3 regions of the Paenibacillus sp. FSL R7-0333 genome follow, and region 2 is predicted to be linked to each of the others. Evidence: riboswitches for the same ligand, from Rfam matches in the RefSeq annotation. Region 2 holds a riboswitch; each other region holds the start of a gene.

Region 1 (4,758 bases), 2.0 Mb from region 2:
TTTGCCGCAGCCGGAAGGGCCGACAATGGAGACGAATTCCTGCGGCTCCACGGTCAGGGACACCTGATCCAGCACCTGCGTCTCCCGGCGGCGGTGCTTGAACGACTTGCTGATGCCGCTGACTTCGAGCGCAGGCGGCACAGTCCGTGTACCCAGGCGTCCGTCTCCGTCCGCCTTCTCCAGTTTAATCCTCGTAAGCTCAGACACTTCGCGTAACCTCCTTCAGTTGATTATAAGTACTTCCGTGTTGGGATATCCTCCCGTGGGCATTAAGCTTCCTTGCGCGGCTTCCAGCGCACCAGCCATCTCTCCAGCAGGGCAATGAGCGCGAATAATACGAGACTCAACAGCACGATAATAGCGATGGCCACGAACATCCGGTCCGCACGGTAAGAGGACTTCTGCAGCAGCATATAGTAGCCGATCCCTTTGTCGGCGCCGATCCATTCCGCCACCACTGCGCCCATCACCGCATAGGTGGCGGAGATCTTGAGGCCCGAGAACAGGGAGGGCAGGGAGCCGGGAAGCTCCAGCTTGCTGAAGATCTGCCACTTGCCCGCACCGGCCATCTTCATATAATTCATCATTACCCGGTCGCTTTGCGTCAGCCCGCCCATGGTCGCAACAGCTACGGGGAAGAAGCAGACGAGGGTGATCAGGATGATTTTGGGCAGCAGGCCGAACCCGAACCAGATAATCAGCAGCGGGGCAAGCGCAATGGAGGGCACATTCTGGCTGAGGATCAGCAGCGGATAGAGGGCTCGCTTGACCCAGGGCAGCAGATGCAGCAGCAAGGCGGTGAGCAGGCCGATGCCTGTGCCGACCGGGAAGCCGATCAGGGTCAGCCGCAGCGTGGCGGCGGTGTGCTCCCAGATCCCGGAGGCGTTGTTCTTCGTCTCACGCGCGATATCCGCGGGGCTGGGCAGCTGGTAAGCCGGGATGTCGAACAGCATGACCGATAGCTGCCATATCCCGACAAAAAAGAGGACCGCCACAAAGGGCGGCCACACTAGCTTCCAGGTGCTTCTCACGGCCGGTATTTCTCCGTCAGCTTCTCCATGCTGATGCCGCCCGGATTATGGGCGATCTTGATCTGTGAGATCATACTCGGACTGCCGGAAGCGATCAGCGCCTCATGCATGTCACGCACAATATCCAGCAGCTCGGACAGCTCGCCTTCCATCGTGGTCTCCAGCGGATTCACCTGATGCTTCACGCCTGACTTTTGAATGACCTCTATAGCCTTGTCCACGTAAGGGATGGAATCCTCGTTGTTCGGTGTCTTGGGAATTACCTGAATGCTGAGCAGTGTGTTAGCCATGATGAATCCTTCCTCTCCAAGTTAGGTATAAGATTCCCGCCATGCGGGCTCATTATGATTCCGGCAAAAATTCATTCGTAAACGTACTCTCCGCATCCAGCGGCTTATCCAGCAGCTTCAGGCCGTACATCCAGTCGGCGTAATTCTTCCAGATCTCAAGCTTCTGCTCACCCCAGCGCGGGGCGTCGTCCTTGTATTTCGGGCTAAGCCATTTCTGGCTGGCCAGCACCAGCTTGGGGTCCAGATCAGGTACAGCATCAGACAAGACCGTCGCGGCTTCTTCCGGGTTATCGATAGCATACTGATACCCCTTGGACGTAGCCTTAAGGAAGGCCTTCACCACTTCAGGATGCTCGGCGATCTCCTTCTCGCTGGTGGTCAGCACCGGTGTGTAGTAATCAAGCTGCGGCGCATAATCCTTAAGATACAGCATATCCAGCGGCTCGCCGCGCAGCTCGGCCTCTACCCCGGTCCACGCATAGAAGATCCAGGCGAAGTCAATATCCCGCTTCACAGCTGTGAAAAAGTCCGCTTCGCCGATATTCACCAGCTTCACCTTGGAGACATCCCCGCCTTCGGGGTCCATAATCGCTTTCATGGCGGCCTGCTCCGCAGGGGAGCCCCAGCCTCCGTACGTTTTGCCTTCAAAATCCTTCGGCGTCTTAATATTGCGGTCCTTCGGAGCCGCGAAGCCCGAGGTATTATGCTGAATGATTGCAGCAATCGATACCAGCGGCACATCCTGCAGACGGGCCAGGGTCAGCGCCTCCTGGGCACTGATGCCGAACTGGGCTTCGCCGGAAGTGACCATTGTATCCGACCCGGCAGCGCCAGGCTGTACAATCTGGACGTCAAGACCTTCCTCCGCGTAATAGCCCAGCTCTTTGGCTGCATACAGGCCGGTATGATTCGTGTTCGGCGTCCAGTCCAGGGCAATCTTGACCGGAGTCAGCGCCTTAGGTGCATCTGTGGGTGCGGCTGCGGTTGCATCAGGTGCAGCCGTGCTGTTACCGGCAGCAGGTGCGCTGGCCCCCGCATTGCCGCTGTTGTTCCCGCCGCCACATCCCGCGACCGTGAGAACCAGCATGGAGCTGAGCAGTAGTGTGACTGTTTTTTTGACTCCCATTTCTCTTTCTCTCTCCTTCCAGCAACCCCTGGTCTTCAGAGCTTACAGAAACCCTATTCCTGTACATACTTAGAATCAAAAAAGCGTCCCGAAGATCGGGACGCCAGTGACTTGCGTGAGGGGATTCAGCTTCAGTACCGCTCAAGGCACTGTGTTGAATGAAGATTCCTACGCTGGCATTATCCAGATCAGGTGTAAGGGTCAGTATCTTGTGGGATACAATCTCAGCCGGCCAATTCCAGCACCCCTGGTTCTATAAAGTTCACGGGTATTGCTATGTTCTTACGGTGTATTATAGACGGCAGCTTCGACATTGTCCACCCTCTGTGTCTTAATCCCTCGTATAATGCCGCTTCTTCCGGCGGCTGCGGATGCCGTTCCAGATCTCTCTCAGCGTTAAGCCGACACTGACGGTAATCCCAGAGAAGGTCAGGAACAGAGCCAGATACTCGAACGCGGAGTACTCCAGCATTTTGCTCCAGTCGATCTGGCCCTTCAGATCCTCGATGACCTGATTCATCCCGTATATCCCGCTGATGACCGTAAATACGGTGAGCACCATCAGGAGTGTATCCCGCCGTTTGGCCTGGAATTTGTCCTGGTACTGGAACAGGTCATTGAGGGTCATTTTCACCTCATCGAACAGAGCATCATTGCCATATACCTTACGCAGCTGAAAAAAAATCTCCCGCCCCTGCGACTGTGAAATCAGCTCCAGGAAGTAGAATTTGGCCGAGAATTTGTTGATCAGGAAGATCAGATTCTCGATCTCGTCGTTATCGTGGTTGATGCGCAGCCGGGAGTGGAGGTTGGCGAGCTTCAGCAGCACGATTTTATGAAAAATACTCAGCAGCATTCCGTAATAATATTCGCCGTACATCTGGCTGATCAGGCCTGCGGCAATCTCCGGCTTCGCCCGGCTCACGCAGCAGAAGGTCTGCTCATTGGTCATATAGTAGGTGTCCGGTCCCCAGCGGCTATAGCAATGCTCCCGGGTGTACTGCTTGATATAGTCTGGATCACTTGCACTCATGTAGGGGCTGCCGTCGATGGTCAGACCATCCACCTGAGAGGCACGGTAGAGCATTTCGACACTGATCTCTTCCTCATCCTCCGGGAGATTAACGCCGTAGAAGGCCTGCACCAGCATCCGTTCATCGACGAAGAAGGGCAGGGTCTCGAAATAATTGCCATTGGTCTCCGCAGGATCGAGATACGGCTCCAGCCCGGCTGCCAGATGCCTGAACACGAAGTCCTCCACCCGGGCAAAAGACTTCTTATGACAATGGATGAAGGTATGCTCATCCTGAACACTCACATCCTCCAGGTTGCGGAACCGGTCGGCGAATTCCAGCACCATGCTGAAGGGGAGATTCTCCTCCTCAATAGCCACTCTTACCGTCAGAAAGCCCAGCTCGAACGGGCAGAGGAACACATCGGTCGACAGCACGCGGAAGGGAACCGTCTGAAAGGGCATTTGCAGCCCGCACAGCAGATCATTGGCCCGGGAAAAGCGGCGGAAGGAATCCCTGTCCTTCTCACGCGGAAACAAGACATGGGCGGCAAACGGAAGATAGCTGCGCTCCATTTTCTCATGGGATACACAGTGGCTCTCTCCGTAATAGGCATGCTCCAGTTCCTTGTTCTCAAGAAAAAAACGCGTAAATCCATCCTTCTGTAAACTCTCAATCAGCTCTTCATCGACCTCGGCCTTGATGGAGAAGGGGAAAATGAATTGCAGCAAGGCGGTATGCAGAGTGGGCTCGGAATGCGGTATAGCCATGGGTGGGTTCCATCCTTATTCGCAGAATATGGACCTTGTAGCTTCAATTACCCGATTCTCCAGGCGGTTACGCTCAGCACGAATAACAGCGCGGCAAAAGCGGCCAAAAGTCCCGAGGTCTGGGCGATCTGCAGATGATCCATGGACCAGCCGGTCAGCAGCGGCAGCACTGCGCCGCCAATTCCGCCGGAGGCGATCATAATGCTGGGCGTGGATTCTTCCGCGCCGGGCAGCAGCTTGCTGGAGAAGACCAGCGCGATCGAGAAGATGCCGGACATGAACAGGCCAAGCAGCAGGATGATCGCAAAGGCGGCAAGCCGGTGACCGGCGAACGGGAAAATAACGAGCAGCAGCAAAGCGGCAAAGCAGCTGACGAGCACATAGATGCGGTAGGAAATCTTCTCGGCGATGACACCGGCGAACAGTCTGCCCGCCGACATGGCCAGCCAGAAGAAGGTCACCGTGAGTGCAGCCGCGGCCTCGCTCATGCCCAGCTTCGCAATGAAGATCGCCGGCATGAAATTCACC
Region 2 (4,758 bases):
GGTCGGTTACATCACTTGCGGGATTGAATTCGCCTAAGTACGGCCGGAATCGGGGAGTCGACAGCCCGATTTCGCATTCCGGGTACTTGTCCTGCAGATACCTCGCATGCAACGCAGTTGCCAGCGCCTCCTGGCGCCATTCGTACATGCCGAGCAGAGCTCCGATATTTACCGAACGGAAGCCCGCCTGACAGCCCCGCTCGGGAGCATCCAGCCGGTTGCGGTAGACGCGTTTGGGTCCTTTTACATGCAGCGAACGATAAGTCTCCTGGTGGTAGACCTCCTGATAGAGCGTCAGACCGTCCACACCGGCTTCTCTGAGCTCAGCATATTCTGCTGTCGAGAGCGGATTCACTTCAATGCTGACGGAGGAAAAATAGCGGCGCAGCACATTCACGCAGTCCCTCACATAACCGGCCGGACTGTCATTCCGGGATTCTCCGGTCAGGACCAGAATGTGGCGCAGGCCCGTGGCTGCGATGATCTCTGCTTCCCGGGCGACCTGCTCCAGCGTCAGCTTTTTACGCGGAAAATCATAGATAGAACTGAAGCTGCAATACGTACAGTGATTCACGCAAAAATCAGCCAAGTACATCGGGGTAAACAGCTGCATCACATGGCCGAAATGCGTACGCGTTAACCGGTGCGCCTTCTGCGCCATCTCCTCCAGATAAGGCTCCGCTGCCGGAGACAGCAGGGCCATCAGCCCCTCTTCATCGACCTGGTCAGCACGAAGCGCGCGCTTCACATCCTCTGCCGTATACCGGCTCCATAGCGTCCCGTAAGGAAGCTGCTCCAGCCGGGTCATCGTCTCATAAAAGCTCATAACCGTTCTCTCCTCCCTATTCCATCTGTCAGGCCAAGAACCCGGTCAACGGTGAAGAGGCTGCCGCCGTCTCTTCCACAGGCCCCAGTCCGGCGAGATAAGCCTTGCGCCCTGCGGCTACCGCGTCACGGAAGGCTTCTGCCATCAGCAGCGGATCTGAGGCGGTGGCAATCGCTGTATTAAGCAGCACCGCTGCGGCCCCCATCTCCATCGCCTCAGCCGCCTCGGACGGTCTGCCGATTCCGGCATCCACGATCACCGGCAGATTCGTCTCGGAGATCAGAATCCGGATCAGTTCCTTGGTCTGCAGTCCGCGGTTGGACCCGATCGGCGCTCCCAGCGGCATCACGGCCGCAGCCCCCGCTGCCTTCAACCGCAGGGCGGCGGACAGGTCAGGACTCATATACGGAAGCACCACGAAGCCCTCTGCTGCAAGGATCTCGGTCGCCCGGATGGTCTCGGTATTATCCGGCAGCAGATATTTCTGGTCGTTGATGACCTCAATCTTCACCCAGTTCCCCAGCCCCGCCGATCTCGCCAGCCGGGCAATCCGTACTGCTTCCTCTGCGGTGCGCGCACCGGAGGTATTAGGCAGTAAGGTCATATGGGAAGGAATATGGCTGACAATATTGTCACTGCTCTCCGGGTCCACCCGGCGCAGAGCAACGGTAATGACCTGTGAGCCTGATCGCGTAATCACCTCGGGAATGAGGGTGTTGCGGCTGTATTTTCCGGTACCAATGAACAGTCTGCTGGTTAGAGTCACTCCGCAAATCATCAATGGATCTTGCATGTTAACGCCTCCTGGAATAAGTCTTCTTGTTTAGCCTCCGCCTACAAAATGAACCAACTCCACCCGGTCCCCCTCGCTGAGCAGTGTCTCTCCATAAACCTCTCTGCCGGCAAGCTCACCGTTCAGCTCGACAATCACCAGCTTACCGGCCCACTCGGGCCGGGACAGCAGATCCTCCAGTGTCCGGCAGCTCTCTTCAATTCTATGCCTCTTCCCGTTAACGGTCACATTCATGCCTGTTCACCTCCTGCTGTGCCCTGTGTTTGAGCCATATCCAGCGCTTCAGCCAGCTCTGCTGCCCTGTGGACCGCTTCCCTGTAAGCCCGGGCCGCTGCCACCGGGTCCGGGGCTCCACAGATCCCCGACATGACAGCAATGCCAGCCGCCCCTTGGGCCAGCACCACTCCGGCATTGTCCGGGGTAATCCCTCCAAGCGCAATCAGCGGGATGCAGCTCCAGCGGACGGCCTCTGCCAGCTGCGCAAGTCCGCGTGCCTGCTGTCCGGGCTTACAGGCCGTCGGGAATACATGCCCGTAGAGGCAGAAGTCTGCTCCCTGCCTTCCAGCCTCCGCCGCCTCTTCCCGCGAGTGTACCGATCTGCCGATCCGCAGGTCCGGTGCAAGCCCGCGTGCTGCGGCTGGCTGAAGGCTATGCCAGGCCAACTGTACACCGCCTGCCCCGGCGGCCAGGGCAACATCAATCCGGTCATTAATGACCAGCTTCGAAGGCGGAACCCCGGCCTGAAGCATCTGCTGCGCCGCCGCCAACAGTTCCCGGGCGGGCATGGCTTTTTCCCGGAGATGGATATAATCCACTATAGAATGTACCGCCACGGCCCAGTCGGCCAGCGCTTCAGGCGGCAGCCGCCCGTCTGAGATGACATGAATTTCGTGCAACACGTCCACCTTCCTCTCCTCAGCGCTACGCTGATCCCTACCTTCAAACACAAAAAAGACCGCTCCCCGTAAAGGAAGCAGTCTGGAATAAAAGCAGGAATACCGGTACTAGCCGTATACCCCCGCTGCATTATTCGTTCTCCACTTCCCTACGCTGGTATAAACCAGATCAGGTTCAAAGGGTCCGGACAACTTACGCCCGTCTCAGCCTTGCGGCACCCCTAGTGATCGTTCTATGCGGTTGTTTCGTCTTGCTTGTTGTATATTAGCATATTATTTCTGTCAGGGCTATTCTTTCGTAGATTTTACTTCAATTACAAAAACCACGGATGAACTCCCTTCTGAAAATTTACCATCCTCGGTTGTCCAGAATGCTGATATGCCGTAGTAATAAACGCCATGTTCTTTTGGAGCATTAAAAGAGCCGTTCTTCAATGGAATTTGCACTTCTTTATCATCGACAAATTGCTGAACGGTTAACCCGCCGGGTGCCGGTTTATAAGTAAAAGCAACATCAATCCCCCCCTCAGGGGCTATAACAGTGGGAGTAACCCCCTGTACCATGGATTGTCCTCCTGTATAATCCGCACATCCTAATTTTCCCCAGCAATAGCTGCCTTGGGTAACCGGAATTTGGGTTTTTCCGGAAGTAACAAGGGGTAGCGGTGGCGATTCCTGTGTAATTCTAATCCCAATGCTTTTTGCATTTCCTTCCAATCTTGTATTTGCCACAAGTCTCCCTGCAAAAGGAGTCAAATAAATGAACACTACCAGAAAAACTAAAATCCCCGCTGCAGATAGAATGAATCCTTTTTTTCTAAGCATCCCAATCCCCTTTCATATCAAATTATCTAAATAGACGGAAATATATTGTAATAGTTACAAGCGCTGAAAAAAAGCCTGCCGGCAAGCGGTTAGGCTTTTTTAAAAGAGAATTTATATGTTGCACACGATAACTTATCCTTCTATTTCTCGCTGAAACGGTACTGTCCTTTAAAAGGACGGCAAAGCCGTTTCCATTTGCTTTCTGAAGATGTCGATTAAAGAATCTGCATCCAGATCTTATTCTGCACCCATCATCCGTTCACAACCTCGCCGCCGTTCACATGCATCACCTGTCCGCTCACATAGGAGGAATCGTCCGAAGCCAGGTACACATACGCCGGTGCCAGCTCTTCAGGCTGTCCCGGGCGCTTCATCGGCTGGGTGCCGCCGAACTCACTGACCTTCTTAGCGTCAAAGGTTGACGGGATCAGCGGGGTCCAGATCGGTCCGGGCGCTACCGCATTCACGCGGATGCCCTTATCCGCCAGATTCATCGACAGTGACCGGGTGAAGCTGAGAATGGCTCCCTTGGTGGACGAATAGTCCAGCAGCTGCGGGCTGCCGCGATACGCCGTGATGGAGGTGGTGTTAATGATCGTAGCACCTTTTTTCAGATGAGGCATGGCGGCCTTGGTCAGATAGAACATGGAGAAAATATTCGTCCGGAACGTACGCTCCAGCTGCTCCGCCGTAATGTCCTCAATATGATCCTGCGGATGCTGCTCCGCCGCATTGTTGATTAGAATGTCAAGCTTGCCGAGTCCTTCAACGGTTTGACGAATCAAGCTCTGACAGAAGCATTCGTCCCCGATATCCCCGGCGATCAGAATACACGTTCTGCCCTCCTGCTCCACCTGGCGCTTGGTCTCTTCCGCATCCTCATGCTCGTTCAAGTAGGAGATCACCACATCCGCGCCCTCCTTGGCAAAATGAACGGCAACCGCACGCCCAATCCCGCTGTCGCCTCCGGTAATGAGCGCAGCCTTGCCCAGCAGCTTGCCTGCTGCCTTGTACGCTGGTGTCTCAAACTCCGGAAGCGGGTTCATCTCACTCTCAATTCCGGGGCGCTGATCCTGCACCTGCGGTGGTAAAGTTTTGACAGGTTGCTTGCTAGTGTCTGGCATAATCCATTCTCCTTTCGCTGTCCACAGTATTGTTGATCAATCATGTTAGCATGGCTTAAGGTCTGGTGTTTATGCATCAGGCAGTGTGCCTGCTTGGCTCTACGTTATGTTACTTACCACACTTGGCAGCCGCCCAAACAAGTAATCTTCGTTCAACGGTTCCTATAGCGGAACGATAGTCAGTGAGTAACGAACGTTTCCAAAAAGAATATTATCTATATCCGCTAAGGGGAATGACCTATACTTTGTGGGGAACAACGGCAAGATCGTATTGAAATTATACTAGCAGGAGGG
Region 3 (4,758 bases), 940 kb from region 2:
GCCCCGCCTTTAGCCCCGGTCCCAGCCCCGGCCTCAGAGGTAGAGGGTGCAGCAGCCGGGGAGCCGGAGGCCGCCGGATTGTCCGTATTGGCGCAGCCTGCCAGGACAGGCAGCATACATAGCAGCAGAGCGGGCAGCAGCAGCTTGACTGGCTTTGATATTCCACTCAACAGATAACGGAAATAGCGGATAGTAGTCATGAATAACGTCCTCTTTTCTTCAGAATAATCTTCTCCAGCGCGGCGACTGCCAGAAACAGCAGGATACCGAGTAGAGATAATAAGACAACAGCGGCGAACATCTTGGCACTCTGCAGATTCCCGGCCATTCTGCGGCTGAAATAGCCCAGCCCCTGGCTGCCCCCTAGCCATTCCCCGATGGTTGCACCGATCACACAGTACACAGCCGACAGCTTCAGTCCGGAGAAAAAAGAGGGCAAAGCCAGCGGAACGCTCACCTTCCCGAGAATCTGCCAGCGGTTCGCGCCATAGGTCAGCAGCAGCTCCCGGTAGGCGTCCGTGTTCTTGGACAACCCGTCATAGGTGCCGATGACCACCGGGAAGAAAGCGGTTAGGAAGACAACGGCGACCTTACTCCATAGGGTGTAGCCGAACCACATGATGAACAGGGGAGAGAGCGCGATCAGCGGAACCGTCTGGCTGATAATCAGCAGCGGGTACAGCGCCTTGGCCAGCGGACGGAACAGGTGCATGGCGATTCCCAGCAGGCTGCCGCAGACCACGGATAGTGCGAAGCCTGTGAGCACTTCAAGCAGTGTGGCGGGCAGATGTACCCCGAACAATAGATGGCGGTCTTCCATCAATGCCATCCACACCGCAGACGGAGCCGGAAGGATGAAGGGAGGAACCAGGCCCAGCCGGGCTACAGTCTCCCAGACTGCAAGCGTCAGCAGGGCGAGCAGGGCAGCCGGACCGTAATGCTGGAGCAATCTTCTAGGAGCGGCGGTTCTCATATAGCTTCAGCTCCAATTCCTGGCGCAGGGCGGCGAACTGCGGTTCATAGTTCAGACTGTGATGACGCGGACGGGGGAGACCGGCTGGGAATTCCTGCATCCCGCTGCCGCCACTGCCCGTCATTAGATAGATTCTGTCACTGAGCAAGAGTGCCTCCTCCAGGTCATGGGTGATGAACAGCACCGTCTTGTCCAGCTCTGCCCATAACTCCAGCAACCAGCGCTGCAGCGAACGCTTGGTAATGGCATCAAGCGCCCCGAACGGCTCATCGAGCAGCAGCAGATCATTCCCCGCCGCCACGGTGCGGAGGACCGCCACGCGCTGGCGCATCCCGCCGGACAGCTCCTGGGGATAAGCCCCTTCGGTTCCCTCAAGGCCGAAGCGTTGCAGCAGGGTACGGATCTCGGCCACAGCGGCCGCTTTGGGACGGCTGCGCTTGAGTTCCCAAGGCAGCAGACAATTGTCCAGCACGGTGCGCCAAGGCAGGAGGAGATCCTGCTGCGGCATGTAGGCCACACTGCCCAGCCTCTTCGCTGCTGCCGCGGACTCGGCTCCGTTCAGCGTAATCCTGCCTTTGTCCGGCTCCAGCAGGCCGGCGATGATTTTGAACAAGGTGCTTTTGCCGCATCCGCTTCCGCCTACGACAGAAATGAATTCGCCGCGCTGCACATTCATGGATAGCCCTGAGAAGACTGGGGTCCGGGACGAACCCGTCCCGAAAGCATAGGATAGATTGCTAATGTTGATCATAAGACTATGTACGAAACCTCCCGGATTGATTGATATAGATATTGTGTTGAGCACAAAAAAGCCCCATTCATTCCCGGAGGCAATGAATGGGGCGGAAGGTACAGTCGGCTGCGGCCCTGTGACGGGAACCACTGATACATTCTGCTCCACTTCCCTCCGCTGGTATGATCCAGATCAGGTTCAAAGGGTCCGGAGCTTAAGCTCCGTCTCAGTCGGCCGACTCCCCTAGTGAATAATGTTGCTATTGAATTCGTAATTGCTACTTAATATACCACAAATTCTTCTCTTGTAAAGAGCAGATGCTCAGCGCTTCGCCAGACCGGTCACGAACAAGGTGACGATGCCCCGGGAGATGTCCAGCTTGGAGGAATGGTGCCGCTTCTGCTCATACAGGTACAGATCGGGGCTGAGAACAGAGATTAAGGCCGTGGCGGCAAAGGCAGGATCAATGTCAATAATCTCACCGCCCTCCGCAGCACGCTGCAGCAGCTCAGTCATCATCACCCCCAGCCGCTGAAAAAAAGGATGCTCAAACTGGGTCAGCTGCTTCTTGCCGGTGAACTCGGCTTTGATCATATTCAGCAGCTCAGCATACTGCTCAATGAAATCGGCAATCTGCTCAATGCTGCTCTGTAGCTGAGCGAGAGCCGGAGCTTCACCGGCACTTGCAGCCACCTGCTGCTCCAGCCCGGACAGGAATTGATCTGCGCTGCCCTTCAGCAGTGCAGAACAGATCTCACCCTTGTCCGTGAAGCGGCGGTACAGGGAGCCTTGCCCTATGCCTGCCCGCTTGGCAATGCTGTACATGCTGACTGCCTCAAGTCCGCTCTCGGTGAACAACTGGCGGGCAGCTTCAAGAATCCGCTGTACATAAGGATCGGCGGACTCGGGCGGAGCAGATTCTATGGCTTGCGGAGCTGAGCGCGGGAGCTGTGCAGCATCGGTGTCTGGCTTTTTCATGAGTACCCCTTTCAGAAAAGAATTGACACATCGGACAATTGTCCGTAGACTATGAATTGCACTTACGGACAGTTGTCCGTTCACTCATTATATAGAACAATCTGCCCGCAGGTCAATGTAGAACGCGGACAGCTCAGGAGGAGAAGAGACATGGATCAGACCTTGAAGCAGGAAGCCGATTTCCGGCTGTCCAGCATTCTGGTTCCGCTGCTGGCCATTATTGCCGGAGTATTTATGGTTGTGCTGGACAGTACGGCAATGAATGTAGCCTTGTCCAGGCTGGTGGTGGATTTCAAGACGGACCTGCATACGCTGCAGTGGGTAGTTACCGGATATATGCTGGCTCAGGCTTCAGTTATTCCACTTTCAGGCTGGCTGTCTGACCGGTTCGGGGCCAAGACGGTCTTCCTGACGGCGGTAATTGTGTTTACGATAGGCTCGATTCTGTGCGCTACACCAAGCAGCGCCGAATGGCTGATTGTTTTCCGGGTCATTCAGGGACTTGGCGGTGGCTGTGTGCTCCCTGTCGGGATGGCCTATGTGTACAGACTGGCTCCCAAAAGTAAGGTTGGCGTTGTCATGGGGATTATGGGTATTCCCGTCCTGTTCGCACCCGCTATTGGTCCGGTATTGTCGGGCTGGCTGGTTGAATACCATTCCTGGCGCTGGATCTTCCTCATTAATATTCCGATTGGCATTATTGCTGTGCTGATCGGACTGCGCAAGCTGCCGAATGCGGCGAAGAACAGCGTGCCCGGCATGGATAAGCTCGGTATGGTTCTTGGCCCGCTGGCTTTTGCTTCGCTCACTTACGGGGTCAGCCAGGGTGCGCAGAGCTGGACCTCTGAGAAGACGCTGATCGGGCTGCTGTTGGGCGCTGTGGCGCTGATCGCTTTTGTCATCGCCGAGCTGCGCTCCAAGACACCGCTGCTGGAGCTGCGGATTCTGAAATCCGTTGATTTTACGACAGGGATCATCGTGCAGTGGATTGCCCAGTTCGGCTTATATGGCGCGTTATTCCTGCTCCCGCAATTTCTGCAGCAGGCCCGCGGCTTCGGCGCATTTGATACCGGCCTGACGCTGCTGCCGCAAGCGATTGCTTCCGGGCTGATGATGCCGGTTGCCGGAATCCTGTTCGACCGGATCGGTGTGCGCTGGCTCGTGGTCTGCGGTCTCAGTCTGGTCTCCGGTGCGTTATTCCAGTACTCCCATGTGGATCTTACCACGCAGAGCGGCGACCTGATCCTTCCGCTAATCATGTGCGGGGCCGGAATGGGCATGATGATGATGCCGATGAACACGCATCTGCTCAACAAGGCGCCAAGTCATCTGGTGAACCGGGTAACCTCGCTGACGAATTCGATGCAGCAGGTGATTACCTCGCTGGCCGTCTCGACGCTGGTTACAATTCTGACGGCAAGAACAACGGCGCGCGGTACCGAGATGCAGGAGGCCGCTGCCGCTGCCGGAAAGAGTACCGCAGGCGCTTCGCAGGATGCGCTTCTGCTGGCCAAGCAGACCGTGTTGTCGCAGGGCTTCGCGGACACGTTCCACATTATGATGTTTGTCGCGCTTGGCGGTGCGGTCCTTGGACTGCTGCTGCGCCGGGGCCGCCATTCCGGAGCTGAGCGTTCCAAGGAAAAGGCGGCACCGGAAATCATGCACGTATAGTTGTGCCCTTATAGCAGCAGAGCTTGTAACATCCATATAGCAGCGATTCTCCTTTTGCCGGAGGGTCGCTTTTTTGTTGATTTCTCTTCAGAGAATCCTGATGCCGGAGCAGAATTTGGGGTAAGCTAAGCTATGGAAAATCAATACAATATAAATCCGATGTATATAATCGGAAAAAGTTATTGACGCAGGTAACACCCCGGTGTTACGATTCATTTTGCCGGTAATTACGGTGTGTAAAGAGAAGATACGAGAGGGGATTCATCGAATGAAAAAACTAAGTCTAACTATTATGCTGCTCCTGACCATGGTCACGGCTGCGGCTTGCGGAAGCAACAATACGGACAAGACAGCAACGGGCGGCAACACTCCGGCTGAACCTACGGCTGCGGCTACAGAGGGT

What was found. A riboswitch is a leader RNA that binds a small molecule or an ion and turns the genes downstream of it on or off. The one in region 2 is predicted to bind thiamine pyrophosphate.
Region 1: linked by a shared signal. The riboswitch ahead of MKY86_RS00495 (ABC transporter substrate-binding protein) and the one ahead of MKY86_RS08730 (thiamine phosphate synthase) in region 2 are both predicted to bind thiamine pyrophosphate.
Region 3: linked by a shared signal. The riboswitch ahead of MKY86_RS12640 (ABC transporter ATP-binding protein) and the one ahead of MKY86_RS08730 (thiamine phosphate synthase) in region 2 are both predicted to bind thiamine pyrophosphate.

What each region holds. Positions count from the first base shown of each region.
Region 1 covers NZ_JBBOBZ010000001.1:118,782-123,539, forward strand. The annotation lists gene MKY86_RS00480 (ATP-binding cassette domain-containing protein) at 1-189, opposite strand, end outside; gene MKY86_RS00485 (ABC transporter permease) at 270-1,031, opposite strand; gene MKY86_RS00490 (thiamine-binding protein) at 1,028-1,321, opposite strand; gene MKY86_RS00495 (ABC transporter substrate-binding protein) at 1,374-2,447, opposite strand; TPP riboswitch at 2,596-2,706, opposite strand; gene MKY86_RS00500 (hypothetical protein) at 2,779-4,230, opposite strand; gene MKY86_RS00505 (MFS transporter) at 4,278-4,758, opposite strand, start outside.
Region 2 covers NZ_JBBOBZ010000001.1:2,122,841-2,127,598, reverse strand. The annotation lists gene thiH (2-iminoacetate synthase ThiH) at 1-826, opposite strand, end outside; gene MKY86_RS08740 (thiazole synthase) at 855-1,619, opposite strand; gene thiS (sulfur carrier protein ThiS) at 1,650-1,853, opposite strand; gene MKY86_RS08730 (thiamine phosphate synthase) at 1,850-2,524, opposite strand; TPP riboswitch at 2,645-2,748, opposite strand; gene MKY86_RS08725 (hypothetical protein) at 2,804-3,340, opposite strand; gene MKY86_RS08720 (SDR family oxidoreductase) at 3,592-4,464, opposite strand.
Region 3 covers NZ_JBBOBZ010000001.1:3,064,194-3,068,951, forward strand. The annotation lists gene MKY86_RS12630 (ABC transporter substrate-binding protein) at 1-200, opposite strand, end outside; gene MKY86_RS12635 (ABC transporter permease) at 197-973, opposite strand; gene MKY86_RS12640 (ABC transporter ATP-binding protein) at 954-1,724, opposite strand; TPP riboswitch at 1,859-1,961, opposite strand; gene MKY86_RS12645 (TetR/AcrR family transcriptional regulator) at 2,028-2,684, opposite strand; gene MKY86_RS12650 (DHA2 family efflux MFS transporter permease subunit) at 2,835-4,355, shown strand; gene MKY86_RS12655 (amino acid ABC transporter substrate-binding protein) at 4,624-4,758, shown strand, end outside.